DNA from 3 places in the Desulforapulum autotrophicum HRM2 genome. Region 2 is predicted to be linked to each of the others. Evidence: predicted binding sites of a transcription regulator. Region 2 holds the regulator's gene; each other region holds the start of a gene.
What was found. Region 2 encodes sigma-54, which starts transcription at its own class of promoters, with help from an activator protein. Its sites were predicted from a motif close to TNTGGCACANTTTCTGCTNT; they were not measured.
Positions count from the first base shown of each region.

Region 1: HRM2_RS17185 (PEP-CTERM sorting domain-containing protein) is a predicted target of sigma-54. The motif match lies at 2,686-2,705, and genes of this name have one in related genera.
Region 3: HRM2_RS15765 (type I polyketide synthase) is a predicted target of sigma-54. The motif match lies at 3,819-3,838, and genes of this name have one in related genera.

Region 1 is NC_012108.1:3,935,029-3,940,224, reverse strand. It holds gene HRM2_RS17195 (hypothetical protein) at 1-156, shown strand, start outside; gene selD (selenide, water dikinase SelD) at 286-1,335, shown strand; gene HRM2_RS17185 (PEP-CTERM sorting domain-containing protein) at 1,867-2,535, opposite strand; gene HRM2_RS17180 (transposase) at 3,311-3,592, shown strand; gene HRM2_RS17175 (IS3 family transposase) at 3,573-4,421, shown strand; gene HRM2_RS17170 (hypothetical protein) at 4,889-5,196, opposite strand, start outside.
Region 2 is NC_012108.1:3,170,179-3,175,374, reverse strand. It holds gene rapZ (RNase adapter RapZ) at 1-17, opposite strand, end outside; gene HRM2_RS13805 (PTS sugar transporter subunit IIA) at 21-479, opposite strand; gene hpf (ribosome hibernation-promoting factor, HPF/YfiA family) at 497-1,036, opposite strand; gene rpoN (RNA polymerase factor sigma-54) at 1,050-2,489, opposite strand; gene lptB (LPS export ABC transporter ATP-binding protein) at 2,492-3,214, opposite strand; gene HRM2_RS13785 (LptA/OstA family protein) at 3,211-3,744, opposite strand; gene lptC (LPS export ABC transporter periplasmic protein LptC) at 3,701-4,306, opposite strand; gene HRM2_RS13775 (KdsC family phosphatase) at 4,316-4,855, opposite strand; gene kdsA (3-deoxy-8-phosphooctulonate synthase) at 4,857-5,196, opposite strand, start outside.
Region 3 is NC_012108.1:3,608,252-3,613,447, forward strand. It holds gene HRM2_RS15750 (FapA family protein) at 1-1,257, shown strand, start outside; gene HRM2_RS15755 (acyltransferase) at 1,244-2,167, opposite strand; gene HRM2_RS15760 (sigma-54-dependent transcriptional regulator) at 2,192-3,685, opposite strand; gene HRM2_RS15765 (type I polyketide synthase) at 4,018-5,196, shown strand, end outside.

The DNA of each region.
Region 1 (5,196 bases), 760 kb from region 2:
AATGGAGCCAATGACCGAATGATGCTTGAGCAGGCGTGCATCGGCATTGCCGTGTTGCAGGAGGAAAGGCTTGAGACATCTTTCCTGATGCCGGCAGAATGGTTATCAGGGATATCCTTGAGGTTCTATGGTTTTTCCAGACTCCGGAACGGTTGATTGCAACATTGAAAACATAAAGGCTTGATTATGTTTTTATCATCCGCTACCTTGAAAAAAAGTGATCACCCAGTTGTAAAACCAATCAGAACAGGGTAAGTCAATGGGAATTGAAAGGAATATTTTTTAATGAAAGATTCTAAAAAAATAAGGCTCACCGAGTCTGTTGCTGGTGCCGGTTGAGCGTCCAAACTTTCTCCGGGGGACCTGGATAAAGCATTGTGCGGGATGGTATTCCCGACAAATGAACATGTCATGGTCGGGCTTGAAAGAGCCGATGATGCCGGTGTCTACAAAGTATCCGATGATCTGGCCCTGATCCAGACCGTTGATTTTTTTACGCCCATTGTGGATGACCCATACTGGTTCGGACAGATTGCAGCCGCTAATGCACTCAGCGATGTCTATGCCATGGGCGGCACTCCGAAAACCGCCATGAACCTGGTAGCGTTTCCGGTCAAAGAAATGGATATATCGGTGCTGCGCCAGATCATCCAGGGGGGAATCGATAAGCTGGTCGAGGCCGAGGTGGTGCTACTCGGCGGTCACAGCATCGAGGACAAGGAATTGAAATACGGGCTGTCCGTTACCGGTTTTGTACACCCCCAAAAGGTGCTGATTAAAGGGAACCTGAATCCGGGGAACCAGCTGATTCTTACCAAACCGCTGGGAACGGGAATTATCAACACCGCCATAAAAGCGGCTATGGCTTCCCAGGCACTCACGGATACGGTCACCCGGCTGATGGCCACACTCAATCGGCAGGCTGCCGATATCATGTCTGGTTTTGATGTCACCGCCTGCACGGATGTGACCGGTTTCGGACTGATCGGACACCTGGCTGAAATGATTCTGGGATCGGGCATGACTGTCCGTCTGTTTTCAAAAAATGTACCTGTAATCCAGGAAGCTCTGACCTTTGCTTCCATGGGGCTGATCCCGGCCGGTGCTTATAAAAACAGAGAGTTCCGTGAAACAATGACCCAGTTTTCCGGAAACGTGGACCAATCTCTCCAGGCTGTTCTGGTGGATCCCCAGACCTCTGGCGGACTGTTGATCAGTGTGAAGGCGTCCCAGGCATCTCAATTGCTTTCAGCCCTAAAGAATGCCGGAATCAGTGATGCGGCTCTGATCGGGGAAGTAATTGACGGGCTGGGAGAAAAAATATTGATTGAATGATAACAACGTCCGTTTTGTCGGCCGAGTTTACAGATTCCCTGTAAGCGGTTGTATACGGGATACTTTTCCAAGCCCGTACGGCCGTCAGTAACATTACCGCTACAATCATTCATTCAGTGTTTTTTTATAAGAAACACCGAAACATCATCAGTGAAGGCGTTTCAAACTTCGTTGTGGCCAGGGCAGATCCCCCGCTCCGGCCGTGCCGGTTTATATGAAACTCTCGTCGGACCGGTAGACGGGAACGGGTATTACCCTCCGCTCATTCTCGCAGCCCGTCCTGGGCTGCTCCGAGGGAAACGGCAGCTCCTTCAACGTCCATGCTGACCGCTGCCGTTTAATCCGCTGCAGGCAATACCCGTTCCCGCCCACCTCTGGTGTCGAGTTTCAAAATTCGTTGTGGCCAGAGCAGATATCATGCTCCGGCCATGCCGGTTCATATAAAGTCCTGACCATCATTTATGATGGTCAGGACTTTTTTTGTTTTGTGGTCAGGATGGGAATTGTATGGGGTGGTGCAACTCTGACAGCTTAATATTTACTATCAATCTTACCAAAGATAATCTCGACCTTTTTTCTTCTGCTAACTCCTGCAAGACTTAAAAGGCCAATTCCAAAAAGCATCATTGTGGCTGGTTCAGGGACTGGGGCGCTTTGAGAACTACCACCGACAGCAATATTATCTAAAGAAAAGCCATCATTAGCACTGTTTCTGAAAAGAATACTGGTGACAAGTTCCGTTGAAATAAAACCGAATGGCTCGGTGGTATTACCAGTGCCGGGTACGGTTAGTAGATCCTTTGTAGAAAGCTCTAAAGTTAACTGTGTGGTATTACCAGCATTCAAGAAGTCGCCAAAAAAGCTATAAACACCGGTATTGAATGCCAAGGTTACTTGTTGTACTCCTTCCACGTACATATCGGCAGCCACATTACCAAAACTATCCGGAAATTTGGGATCAACATTAATCTTATTAGCTGTCGTCAAACTATTAACACTGCTCAGACTGAACTGACCGAAATCAACAGTCGTGTTAGTAAACGTGGTGTCCATGGTATAAGATTCAAAATTCTCAGAATATGCAATGCCACCGGCTTCTGTTTCCCAGGTTGTTCTATCAGTATAGGTAATGACAGAAGCTGATACAGATTCAATAAACACAAAAAATATGCCATATCCTAATAAAAATAATAATTTCATTTTCATTTTCCTCTTTTTTAAAATATTATTTTTGGCTTTTTTTAAATAAGTTAATATGTTTTTGTTCAAATCCTGTGAATAAAGCCTATGTAACTCCCCTATTAAAAATTAATCATGATATAATTAGGGGACCTACACACTTAATAGTTAAAAGCAATCTATATGCCACATGGTGGTATATAGATTGCAAAAAAATATTAAATCCAGAAGTGATTGCTATTATGATATTTTATAGAAAATAAAATTTTTAGAATAGTGAATTGCCAATGAATGGGAAATCATACATTGTGAAAAAAAACTATCACAACGTAGCGCTCTATACCACAATGTGATATTTATTTACACATTTCAAATAATCATTACTGATGAATACTCAAAGCCTTGGATTCACTTAATAGTAGAATGTACAAGAAATGATCCATCATGGTTATGCATTCTATACGTATTAAATCACGATATAACATATTTATTTGATATGATATTTGTCTTTATTGGAATAATTGCGACAAGTTGAATCCGAAGCATTGGGAAAGGAGAGAATTGGGAAGGTGGGAAAGTGATGTCCAAGCGATCCACTGTAGGGAAGGTGAATCCGGGCATAACGTGAATATGGAAGTAATTATGGGAGATACACCGAGGCCACAAACCATATCAACACAAAACTGTAGAATTGTGGAACAGACCACTTATAATGGACCCCATAATTTGAACCAGTTGCTAAGAGACACAACAAGTGCTAAAGCCAGGTTCAAATTTATACCGAAACAGGAGGTCCATGAGAAAGAGTTACAGCGGAAAACTTAAGGCAAAAATGGCAATTGATATGATTCGAGAACAAGAAACCGTGGCTGAATTATCATCCAGATATCAAGTTCATCGCTCAATGCTTACCAAATGGAAAAAAGAGGCAATAGAAGGGTTGCCAGAACTTCTTTCAAAGACAAAAAAGAACAAAAATGATGATGAAAATTTGATTGCAGGCTTATACATGAAGATCGGTCAACTCGAAGTAGAGAATGACTATCTAAAAAAAAAGGTTGAGGCAATTAGTAGCTGATAGAAGGCACCTGATAGATATAACCCACTCAGATATCAGCATTAACCGGCAATGTGAATTGCTGCAAGTTTCAAAAGGAGCCCTTTATTACCAACCAAGGCCAATAGATCCTTACACGCTTTTATTAATGGATCTAATTGACAAACAGCATACAATAACCCCTTTTTATGGGAGCCGAAGGCTAGTGGCCTGGTTGAAGCAGGAAGGACATCCAGTAAATCGCAAGCGGGTTCAAGGACTGATGAAAAAGATGAGGATTGAAGCCATCTATCCCAAGCCCAAATTAACCAGGAGGAATGAAGCACATAAAGTCTATCCATATTTATTGAGGGGTGTAAACATTGCAAGAATCAATCATGTGTGGAGTACAGACATAACTTACATTCGAATTGGTAATGGTTTCGTATACTTAACGGCGGTTATAGACTGGTTCAGCAGATATGTCTTGTCCTGGCGACTCAGTAACACCCTTGAAAACACCTTTTGTGTGGAAGTCCTGGAAGAAGCCTTAAGTATCGCTGAACCTGAGATTTTCAACACAGACCAAGGCTGCCAGTACACAGCGACAAATTTTTTGAAGGTTCTGACAGACCACAAAATCAAGGTCAGTATGGATTCAAAGGGCAGAGCACTCGATAATATTTTTGTGGAGCGCCTTTGGCGAACGGTTAAATATGAAGAGGTTTATTTAAAAAGCTACCAGAGCATGAAAGACGCACAAAGCTCATTAAAAACTTATTTGAATTTTTATAACAAAAAGAGGCTTCACCAGGCATTAGAATACAAGACCCCTGAGTCAATCTATTGTATGGCTAATGAAATGAAATAAAAGGAATTCTATCTGATTAGATTTGGGAGGCCAGCCCCCCAAGCCCCCCGGGATTTAACGCTTAAAGGACCAAAGTATGGAAAGGGCAGTGCGTGGTGTAACCTCACTGCCCCTATACTTCAGTCACCAACTGCGGCGCTCAGGTTGCTTCCCAGCATGGCCTTATCCTCCGAGCTGGCAGGGAAAGATACCAGGGAAAAATAAAAATTTAAAGACTTCTTTTAAAATGGTCAAAGGAGGTCAAAGCTCACGCATAAAAAAGGCATTTGGGTTGGCAAATTAAATTTTAAATGTAGCTTAAAAAAAGGGAGAATCGGTCTTGACATGGGGTCCACTTTAACTTGCAAGGCCAATCGTGCAGAATTAATGCAGAATAACGAGTGGAAAACCACCTTTATTGGTGGGAGAAGTGTCACTATCTACCACACTGATGATAGATCATTTGGTTCATAGTGAAGCTACTTCTATTATCGTCCTATTTCCTCAATTCGATCGAGCACCTCGTTCAACTCTGCAGATGAGAATGAGGCAATGCGCTTGTTTTTGATCGCCGCCTCCAATGCATGATGCTGCACAACTCTCCCCTGCTGCAAGAGCAAAGATAGTTCTGAGGGAAGACCTTCACGGAGCATTCCATAATGAATATTAATTGCTAAATTCGTGAGAGAAGCCAGTTTAGCAGCGGAAATCAAAGAACTTATCAACAAACGTTCGATACCTGTTTCTCCTATCAAAAAAGCGACATCTTCCTCAGTTAATTCTGAAAAAGGAAGTC
Region 2 (5,196 bases):
AGGCTTTGGCGGTTCATGGGTTAAAACTCTTCATCAATGTCAAGAATGATTTTCTGGATTTCGTCAATGGATTCGGCCCGTAACAGGCTTTCCTTAAAGTGGTCCTTTTTGAGAAGCTTTGAAATCTGTGCCAGAACTTTCAGGTGACTTCCTGTGGAGTTTTCAGGGGTTATCAACAGGAAAAAAATATGGACCGGTTTGTGGTCAAGGGAGTCAAATGAGACTCCCTTGCGGCTCAAACCGAACCCGACAACTATGGAGTCGACAGTGGCAAGCTTGCCGTGGGGAATTCCAATTCCGCCACCGATACCTGTACTGCCAAGTTGTTCTCTTTCCAGAAGAACCCTTACAATTTCGTCGCTCCCGGTCCTGGCCATGGGAGCGACACAAATTGCAAGTTCTTCAAGAACGCCTTTTTTATCCTTTGATGCAAGGTCCGGGATGATGGCACCCCTTGGTAATAGTTCTGATAGTTTCATAATCTCCTGGCAATTTGCTATCTGCGGGGCTGGATCAATCCAAGCTTTCCGTCGTTACGCCTGTAGAGAACATTGACACGCTCTGTCCTTGCATTGCTGAACACAAAGAAATTTTCCTTACCAGAGTTGAGTTCCATAACGGCATCATCGATGTCAATGGGTTTTACGTCAATGGCCTCCATGATCACTTCAGGAGTGGAGGTGTCCGAGGCGGCCTCGGGAGGGGTGAGGAGAATATCATTGTCCTTGATGCTTGCCTTGTTGCCTGACATGTGGCGTCGCATCTTGTCCTTGTTTTTCTTTATCTGGCCTGCCACCTTGTCCATAAGGGTGTCAATGGACGAGTACATGTTTTCAGACTCCTCCTTTGCATGGATCTTCAATCGGTCACACACAAGGGTTATTTCGGCAATGTGTCTAATCTTTTCAACGGACAGAACCACGTTTGCCTCTGCCGGGCTTTCAAGCATTTTGTCAAATCGGTCTACCTTTTTCTGTACATAGGATTTTAATGCATCGGAAGGATCAATCTGTTTAAAAGTGACGGATGTCTGCATAAAAAAAACCTCCCTAAAATTGTTTACGTTTACTTGACGGAAGAATGTGAAGCATCTCCCTGTATTTGGCTACGGTTCTGCGGGCTATGTTGATGTTAGCCTCTTCTAATATCTCTGTCAGTCGCTTGTCGCTGTAGGGGTTTTGAGGATCTTCCTTTTCAATAATAAGTTTGATTTTGTCCTTGACACTTGCCGAAGCCATTGAATCACCATCAGTTCTTGAGATGGAACTATTGAAAAAATATTTAAGTTCAAATAACCCCTGGGGGGTGTATGCGTATTTGTTGGTTGTGACCCGACTGATGGTTGATTCGTGCATCTGGATATCTTCGGCCACGTCCCTCAGGATCATGGGTTTTAACTGGGTGATCCCGTTGAGGAAAAATTCCCGCTGGAACTTGATGATGCTCTCCATGACAGAATAGATGGTCTTCTGTCGCTGGTGGATGCTTTTGATGAGCCAGGAAGCGCTCTGCATCTTCTCGTTGAGGTAGGTCTTGGTCTCTTTTGATATCTTGGTGCCCTTGGCGACTGCCTCTTTGTATACACGGTTTATCCTCAGTTTGGGCAGGCCGTCGTCGTTCATGACAATTTTAAAATCATCGCCTTCCCGGTATACATAGATGTCTGGAATAATGTACTGGGGTTCTTCAGTGCTGAACTCTCGACCTGGTTTGGGCTCCAGGCATTTGATGACGTTCACGGCTGAAACCACATGATCTATGGATATGCCTAGATCCTTTGCGATTTTCTTGTAGTTTTTGTTCTCCAGGTTTTTCATGTGCCGGGTGATGATCCGTTCAAGCATCGGATCTTCGATGCCAAGTCTCGTAATCTGAATGAGCAGTGATTCCCTGAGATCCCTTGCGCAGACACCGGGCGGGTCAAAGGTTTGCAGGGTTTTGAGCATGGCTTCAACGGCTTCGATTTCAAAACCCCCGGGTTCAGCAATTTCCTCAACCGTTGAACAAAGATATCCGTCAACGTTGAGGCTGCCGATGATCATGCTTCCTATCTGTTCCTGATCAGGGGTTGGGCTGTTCATGAGAAGCTGCCACTGAAGGTGATCTTCAAGGGTCTTTTTGGCTGAGGTGAATGCCTCGTAATTGGGGGCCTCCTGGAAATCTCTTTCCGAGTGAACCCTTCCCGTTGAGTTGTATTCGTTGATATAGCTTTCCCAGTCCGTGTCCTGGGAAAGTTTTTCCTCAATGGTGACCTCTTTCAGGTCCTCGTTTTGGTCTTTGGTGTCGGCTTCACGTTCAATCTCCCGGGCCTCTGCCTGGGTTATTTCCTGAATGCTCTCTTCCAGGGCCGGGTTTTCCTCGAGTTCCTGCTCGATCATCCCGGCAAGCTCCAGCCGGGAGAGCTGGAGTAGTTTTATCGCCTGCTGCAGCTGGGGGGTCATCACCAGTTGCTGGGTGAGTATTAAGTTTTGTTGTAGTCCTAAAGCCATAATCAGAGCCTAAATTTATCTCCAAGGTAGAATCGTCTTGCAATTTCGCTGGAGGTGATTTTTTCCGGGTTTCCCGATTCAATCACCTCTCCCTGATTCATGATATAGGCGAAGTTGCACACCCCAAGGGTCTCTCTCACGTTATGGTCAGATATCAGAACCCCGATGTCAAGTTCAGTGAGGTGGGTGATGATTTTCTGTATGTCTGACACGGCCAGGGGGTCAATCCCGGCAAAGGGTTCATCCAGAAGGATGAACAAAGGGTCGGTTGCAAGCACCCTTGAAATCTCAAGCCGTCTTCGTTCTCCGCCTGAGAGCACGCTTGCCTTTTGATCGGCAAGACGGGCGATGCCCAACTCTTCCATGAGGCGGTCTGCCTTGGCATTGACGTTCGTTTCAACATCGGGCCGGACCTCAAGAATGGCTGTAATATTCTGACGTACGGTGAGTTTCCTGAATATGGATGCCTCCTGGGGAAGGTACCCGATGCCGTTTCTTGCCCTCATGTACATTGGATAGTCTGTTATGTCATTGTGGTCAAGGAAAACCTGACCCTTGTCCGGCTTGATCATTCCAACGGCCATGTAAAATGTGGTTGTCTTGCCGGCACCGTTAGGCCCCAGCAGGCCGGTCACCTGCCCAGGGTTGACCTCAATGTTAACACCATTGACTACCCTTCGACCGTTGTAGGTCTTAACAAGATTTTTCAACGCAAGTCTTGTCATTCACCCTCTTTATTTTTCTTTTTGTCCGCGGGGTTGAACAGTGCTTCGACCCGCTGGTCTTTCCCACTCTCCACAACCACCTTGCCATTGCTTCGAAACAGGGTGATTTTTTTGCCGGTGACAAAGCTTTCACCTGTGATTACCCTGGGAGCGTCACCCGTCAGAGTCAGCACAAGGGTTGATGTTGTGTAGACAGCCTTGTCGGCAAATGCCTTTTGGTCTTGGGATGTGAATGTCACATTCCCCGTGGCAATGATCTCCTTGATGTTCTGCTCGTCGGTTTTGCTTAACTTTTTTCTCTCATCTTCCGTGTATATGAATATCTTTATGGCATCGGCATGGATGACATCGTCCTGGCTGGTTGCCACGGCATTGCCTGTAAACGCCACAAAGGAGCTGTCCCTTTCAGATGTCATGGCGTCTGCAGTGATGTGAAGGCTTCTGTCCTGGAGGTTGTCAGCTGTCTGGGCTGAAATAAGACTCGGGCTAAGAATCACTGCCCATACCATTAAAAAAATTAAATGTTTCACTGAAAGTTCCTTTAACATTTCCCCTGAGCCTGGTCGTGTTTTTGTCCAGGTCTGTCTCCATTGTATCCGCTTCAAGGATCGATTCCTTGTCCATGATGCTGATATGAACATTTGAATAGAGTATATGTCTTTTCTTGTCATAATGCAACTCAGCAGTTTTCAGGGTGTACTGGTCATAGGTGACAACGACGTTGTCGGAAAAGCTCATGTCGTGGGTTTTGGTATCCAGGAGTCCATTTGTCGAAGAAAGGTGGATTTCCTTTGCGTTGTCGGTGAAAAAGACCACACGCACGTCGGTCATCTGGGCCTTGTTCTCATCTTTTAAAAGCTTTGCAGATGAGGCATCAAGGGTCCATTCTTTAATACTGTTGCGCGTTGATGTCTGGTGCATTTTGTTGAGCAGCAAAGTGGCCTTGGAGTCGACGGAAATCTTTTTCAGAACAAGGTCTCCAGAAAAAAAACGCTGCTTATAGTAGAGCCCACCAATGCCTGCTGTCAGAAAGAACAGCAGCAGCACCAGAACGATTCTTACCCTTTTGGGTGTGTTGATTTTACGTTTCATGGACGGATTTTATCGGGAGAACCGGTTGATGATGTCATTCCATTCCCCCCTGGTCTTAAGTATTAGTTCACACACCTCCCGGACGGCCCCACCCCCCCCGTTTTTACGGGTTACCAGGTGGGCTGCTTGTTTGACCTCGTCTGTTGCGTCTGCCACAGCTATGGCAAGCCCAACCCGTGCCATGACGCAGATGTCTGGAAGGTCATCGCCTGCAAAAGCGGTTTCAGAGGCGTTGAATCCGGTTGTGTCGAGTATGGTTTCAAGGGCTGTCACCTTGTTTTTAATCCCGTCGTACAGTAGATTGATCCCCAGGTTGTTGCACCTTGCAGTAAGGGCCTGGGATTTTCGGCCCGTGATGATTCCCACCCTGATGCCGGCATCCATGAGAAGCCGCAGGCCAAGTCCATCCTTTACGCTGAACCGTTTTATCTCATCGCCCTGGTCCGTGTAGGTAATGGCACCGTCGGTCAGGACGCCGTCCACGTCCAGGAGCAGCAGCTTGATCTGTTTTAGTTGGGCTTCAAGACTGGGGTGTGTTTCAACGTTCATGTCAGGATGCCTGGATCAGGGGGGCCACCACGGTTCGGATGGCAATAAGGGGTTCAAGAAACGACTGCATCTGAGCAAGGGGGACGGAGTTGGGTCCATCACAAAGTGCCCGGTCAGGGTCGGGATGGGTCTCAATGAAAAGTCCGTCGGCACCAGCTGCAATGGCGGCCCGGGCCAGGGTGGGGGCAAATTTTCGATCCCCTGCAGAGGTGGTTCCAGCGCCCCCCGGGAGCTGTACGCTGTGGGTTGCATCAAAGACAACCGGTACACCGAGGCTTCTGATGATGTCAATGGCCCTGAAGTCCACCACCAGGTTGTTGTATCCAAAGCTTGATCCCCTT
Region 3 (5,196 bases), 440 kb from region 2:
AAAATCCCCAGGGTGGCAGCCGACGATATCCTTGCAGAAAGGATTCCCCCCCTGGAAGGGGTTGCTGGAAAAAACGTTTTTGGAAATAACATGCCCGTTCCCCCTGCCCGGGACATCAAACTCAAATACAAACGAGGTGCAAAATTCTCCAGGGACGGATTAAAGATAATCGCCAGAATCGATGGAGAACCCAAGCTCTCCTGGTCGGGCAGCATCAGCGTGCTGGATGAAATTATAATCGACAATGTCGATTATGAGACCGGCCATATTGACTACCCTGGAAACGTCAAGATCAAGGGGTGTATCCAGAATGGTTTTAAGGTTACCGGTGAAAATATCAGGGCCAATGAAATTGACGGCGGTATTATCCATGCTGACGGAAACCTCAGCGTTGGCGGCGGCATCAATGAGGCCGTTATCTACGCAAAGGGAAAGATCTGGGCAAAATTTATTCACAAATCAACCATCCGCTGCCTGGGTGACATTTTCACGACCAAGGAAATTGTAGAATCAACCATCGAAACAGGCGGTGCCTGTATCATCAATCAGGGTTCCATCATCGCATCAACCATCACCGCAAAAATGGGAATTAAGGCCCGGCATGTGGGTACGGAACGATCTATTCCTTCGTCCTTAATAGTCGGTAAGGACCTTTTTGTTCTCAAGGAGATTGCAGCACTAAAGAAAAAAATCATCCGGATCAGACAGCAGATCATGGATGCCGGAGAAAAAAAACAGAACCTGGAAGCCAAACTCAGAAGGGAACAGGAAAACGCCTCACGGCTTGCCCATATAGAGGAGAATTCCATGGCCATGCAGAAAGAAACCCTCACCCAGATTGCCTCCCTTAACCCGGTTAAGAATCAGGATGAGCTCAATCTTATGCGAACCAGACTCCAGACACTCAAACAGGAGGCATCCGAGGCCCAGGAAGCGCTTTCCCTGGGCTTTGAAACCGTTGAACGGGTGACCGAAGAACGAAAGATTCTCCTCAAGACACTCAGTGCTCAAATGGAACAACTTGAAGACCTGATCCAGGAGTTGATAAATTTAAAAAAATGGACCAGGGAAAATCCCGGAATTGCCCTGGTGGATGTCACCGGGTCCCTGATGGCAAAAACAAGTATCATGGGCCACCACGCTGAACTCAAAGTCAAACGGGACCTTCAAAGAACCACTATCAGGGAAATCATGCTGACCAGTCCGGGTAAAGATCAGACACAGGACAAATGGGAAATGCAGATCACCCCTGGTTGACGGTTGATTTTGAATCGCGCAGTCCGTCACGTATGGCAAGGATCTTGCGATCCTTTTCTTTCCACAACCTGTTGATCCAGGTGCAGAAATCGTCCCTAAAGGTTGAATTGTTAAAAAAATCTCCAGTCATCTCGCTGGTCACGGGCAGCACCTCCACATCCAGGACAATACGCCTGACCCTTCCTGAGATAAACCCCCAGAACGAATCCGCCCCGTCAGGATAGACAATGGTAACGTTTACCACCTTGTGGAGGCAGTCCCCCATGGCGCCGAGCACAAAGGCAACGCCGCCGGCCTTTGGTTTTAAAAGGGATTTAAATTCTGATCCCTGGGCACTGTGCTTGAGTTCAGAAAACCGTGTCCCCTCGACAAAATTCATCACTGAAACGGGAATGGTTTTGAATTTTTCACAGGCCCTGCGGGTACGTTTAAGATCGTTACCCCTTAAATGGGGATGTTTTTCAAGAAATTTCTTTGAATACCGCTGCATAAAAGGAAAATCCAGGGCCCACCAGGCAAGGCCCAGAAACGGCACCCAGATCAATTCCTTTTTAAGAAAAAATTTTAAAAACGGAATTCTTCGGTTAAACACCGTCTGGAGCACCAGAATATCTACCCAGGATTGATGATTTGAGATAACAAGATACCAGCCATTGGGATCAAGATCAGAAACACCCCGTACATCCCACTCAATGCGGTTAAAAAACTTGGAGGTAAGTGAATTAATTGTAATCCACAAACTGCTGATACCTATCAGAAGCCTGTCGCACTGACGGGTAAACCATGGAATGGGAATCACAAACTTGAAAAAGGCCACCAGAAAGATAGCAGAGCACAGCACAATCGTATTGATGAGATAGAGCAGAAACGAGAGTCCGCCCTTTAAAAATCCCGGTAAAAAATCAACCATGGGTACCACTCCTTAGAAATCGTTCTACCTTAAAGTATCGCCATTTGCCTTGTGGGCGTCAATATATTTTTTTACGGTTCTTCTGTCAAGCCCGGTCTGTTTAGCCACCTGTTCGTAGGTACCGTGACGCTGATAAAGCAGGAAACAATAGCCTGAGACCAGTTCTGGAACCGACAACGCACCGGTTTGAATTCCCTTGATTAAGGTTGACCCCATTTCCTCTTTTGTTGACTCTTTTCTCCCCTCATAACTTCTGCGCAGAACCACCCTTCTCACACACTGCTCAAGCTCCCGGACATTCCCAGGCCAGGAGTACGAGGAACCCAGCTCCCGGTTGATCACCCGAAGTACACGACTGGTAAGCTCTTCCGGGGCAGTTCCTGTCATTCGCGTCACAGTGAAAGACAAAAGATCCACAAGTTCAGTGGAATCCTGACTGATCCGTTCCCTTAACGGTGGCACCTCAATGATGTCCGAACATAGCCTGTAGTAAAAATCGTCCCTGAACACCTCTCCCCGGTGGATGGCAGAAACAGACCGGTTGGTGGCCCCAATGACCCTGCCCTGGAACCGGGATCTAACATGACTTCCAACGGGGGTAAAAGATCTCTCCTGGAGCACCTGGAGAAGCTTGATCTGAACATGGTCAGACACCTCTCCGATTTCATCCAGCAGGATAGACCCATGGGGACTGCACCGGTCGAACACCCCCTGGTAGTCGTCCACAGCACCGGTAAAGGCCCCTTTCCTGTGACCGAACAGCTCAGATTCCAGCAGGGTTTCAGGGAACTGGGACAGATTCAACGAGGAAAAGGCCCGGGTAAAACTGACTGAAAATCGTTTCTTCCCCGGATCAAAGGGGATGTAACCGCTCCGCCCCACAGCCATTGCAGCGGTTCCCTTGCCCGTACCTGTCTCTCCAAGGATGAGGGTGGAAAAATCCTCCATCCGGTTCCACAGGTAACGATCATACAGCCCGATATCGTTGGTAAATACATTATTCCACAGGTTGCGACGAAGGGTTTTCATGCACTGACTGTTGCCCACAAGGGAATGGGAAATGAAAAAAAAGGCCCGTCTGAGTTGATAGGACAGGGCAAAGTAGTGGAGGATCTCCTGTTCCGGGATGCCTCTTTTGCGAATCATTTCCATGGCCTGATCGGCAAAGGGAACCGGCACTGATTCATCTCCTGAACGAATCTGCTCTTTAATAAGAAGGTCAAACCGCTCCCGGTACTTGTAAAACACATCAAACAGAAATACCGTCTTGATAATGGTCCTGTCCTGCCCCCTGAACGCATCAAGATGACCTCTCCCCTCCCGGTCCAGATGTTCGATCCGCCGATTAATCTCCAGGATATAGCGGTCGGCGGTTGCCCCCCTGTCAAGCCCTGGAAAATGGCCGGCAATCCTTAAATCCAGCCGCTCCCTTAATTCGCTGAAGGGATTGGCAAAGGCCGCATGGTATACCATCCTGAAAAAGGCCCGTTCCTCAACACTCAACCGCTCTTTTTTCATTTTGCCTCCGATCATTCAATGTACAGGACATGTTCAATTAATGCACAGACCCGCCAGAAATAACACACCCCACCGCCAAGTACAACCATTAAATATTCATATAATTACAGACAGATACAATCTATCCTCCCATACTGGCACAATAAATGTATTCAGTTGTCCCCAGGTGAAACATATTTTATACAAAACACCCACAAAAGCATCACCTGTGGAGAGGTTTTAAATTACGCTGTGGTCAGAGCAGAATCCATGCTCCAGCCATGCCGTTTATTAGGGCAGACCAGGGGCCATTGGCCCCATTTATAACAGATACAAATGGAGAGAGACAACCCATGATAACAAGGCTTTTCAACTCAAGACTTCCGCTTATGGTCTACAATCCTGCCAAGGTATTTTCTTTGGATTTTTTCATCAACGCATACAGGGCCGGTGCCCTGCCCGTGTTTGACACTGAGTTCATGTTGGACCATGACATCCTGGAAGGGATCAAAAGACTTGCCACAGCCAACATCCTCTTTGGCGTAAGAGTTGTGGGGCCCAGCCAAACCCTGCTCAACAATATCAAAGCGTTGGATCTTACCAACCTCAACTGCCTTGTACTTCCCTTTTCCGGAACTGACAACCCTGACGAATTCAAGGAAAACCTTGAAGGTTTTTTTGAAACAAAAATCATCCTTGAAGTCCGGGAGATCAGCATGAACAAGGCCATTGAGACCGTGGATCCCCATGGGCTTGTTCTCAGGGGCAACGAAGCCTGTGGAAGGGTCTCAAACTTTTCCGCCTTTATCCTCATGCAGTGGTATCTGAAAAACCAGGCAAGACCCGTCATCATCCACGGTGGCGTAGGGCGTTATACGGCCGCAGGAATGTTTGCCGCCGGCGTAAGCGGTGTCGTGTTAGACAGCCAGTTATGGTTGAGCAAGCAGAGCCCCCTGTCTGAAAACTTTAAAAAGCTACTTGCCACGGTTGACGAAAGCGACTCCCTTGAGATCATCCTTGACAACCATACACGTTACAGAGTCTTTGCCAAACTTGGAACAAAAATTGCCCGGGACCTCAAGGAGAGAGCCATTATCCTTGTAGATGACAACCAGGCAGGAGAGACCCTTTACAGGGAGATCGGCGAACAACTCACGGCCCTTGACGATGACACGACAACCCCTGTCCAGAGCCTGTTTTACCTTGGCCAGGACGCCTTTTTTGCCAAGGATTTTTCCCGGGATTCAACAGACCTTGATACGATCATTTCAACCTTTTTCACGACCATCGGCCGCAACCTGGACCTTGTGGACCGGTTTGATCCCATGCAACCGGGAACGGCCCTTGCCGAAGAACATGGCACCCGGTTGCCCCTGATCCAGGGTCCCATGGCAAATATCACTGACAATACAGACTTTGCAAACCAGGTGCTTGAAGCAGGGGCCCTTCCCTTTTTCGCAGTGGGCAGCCTTCCCGAGACCCTTGCCGACACCATGCTCAACAACGCCCATACAAAGGTGAAGACCTTTGGC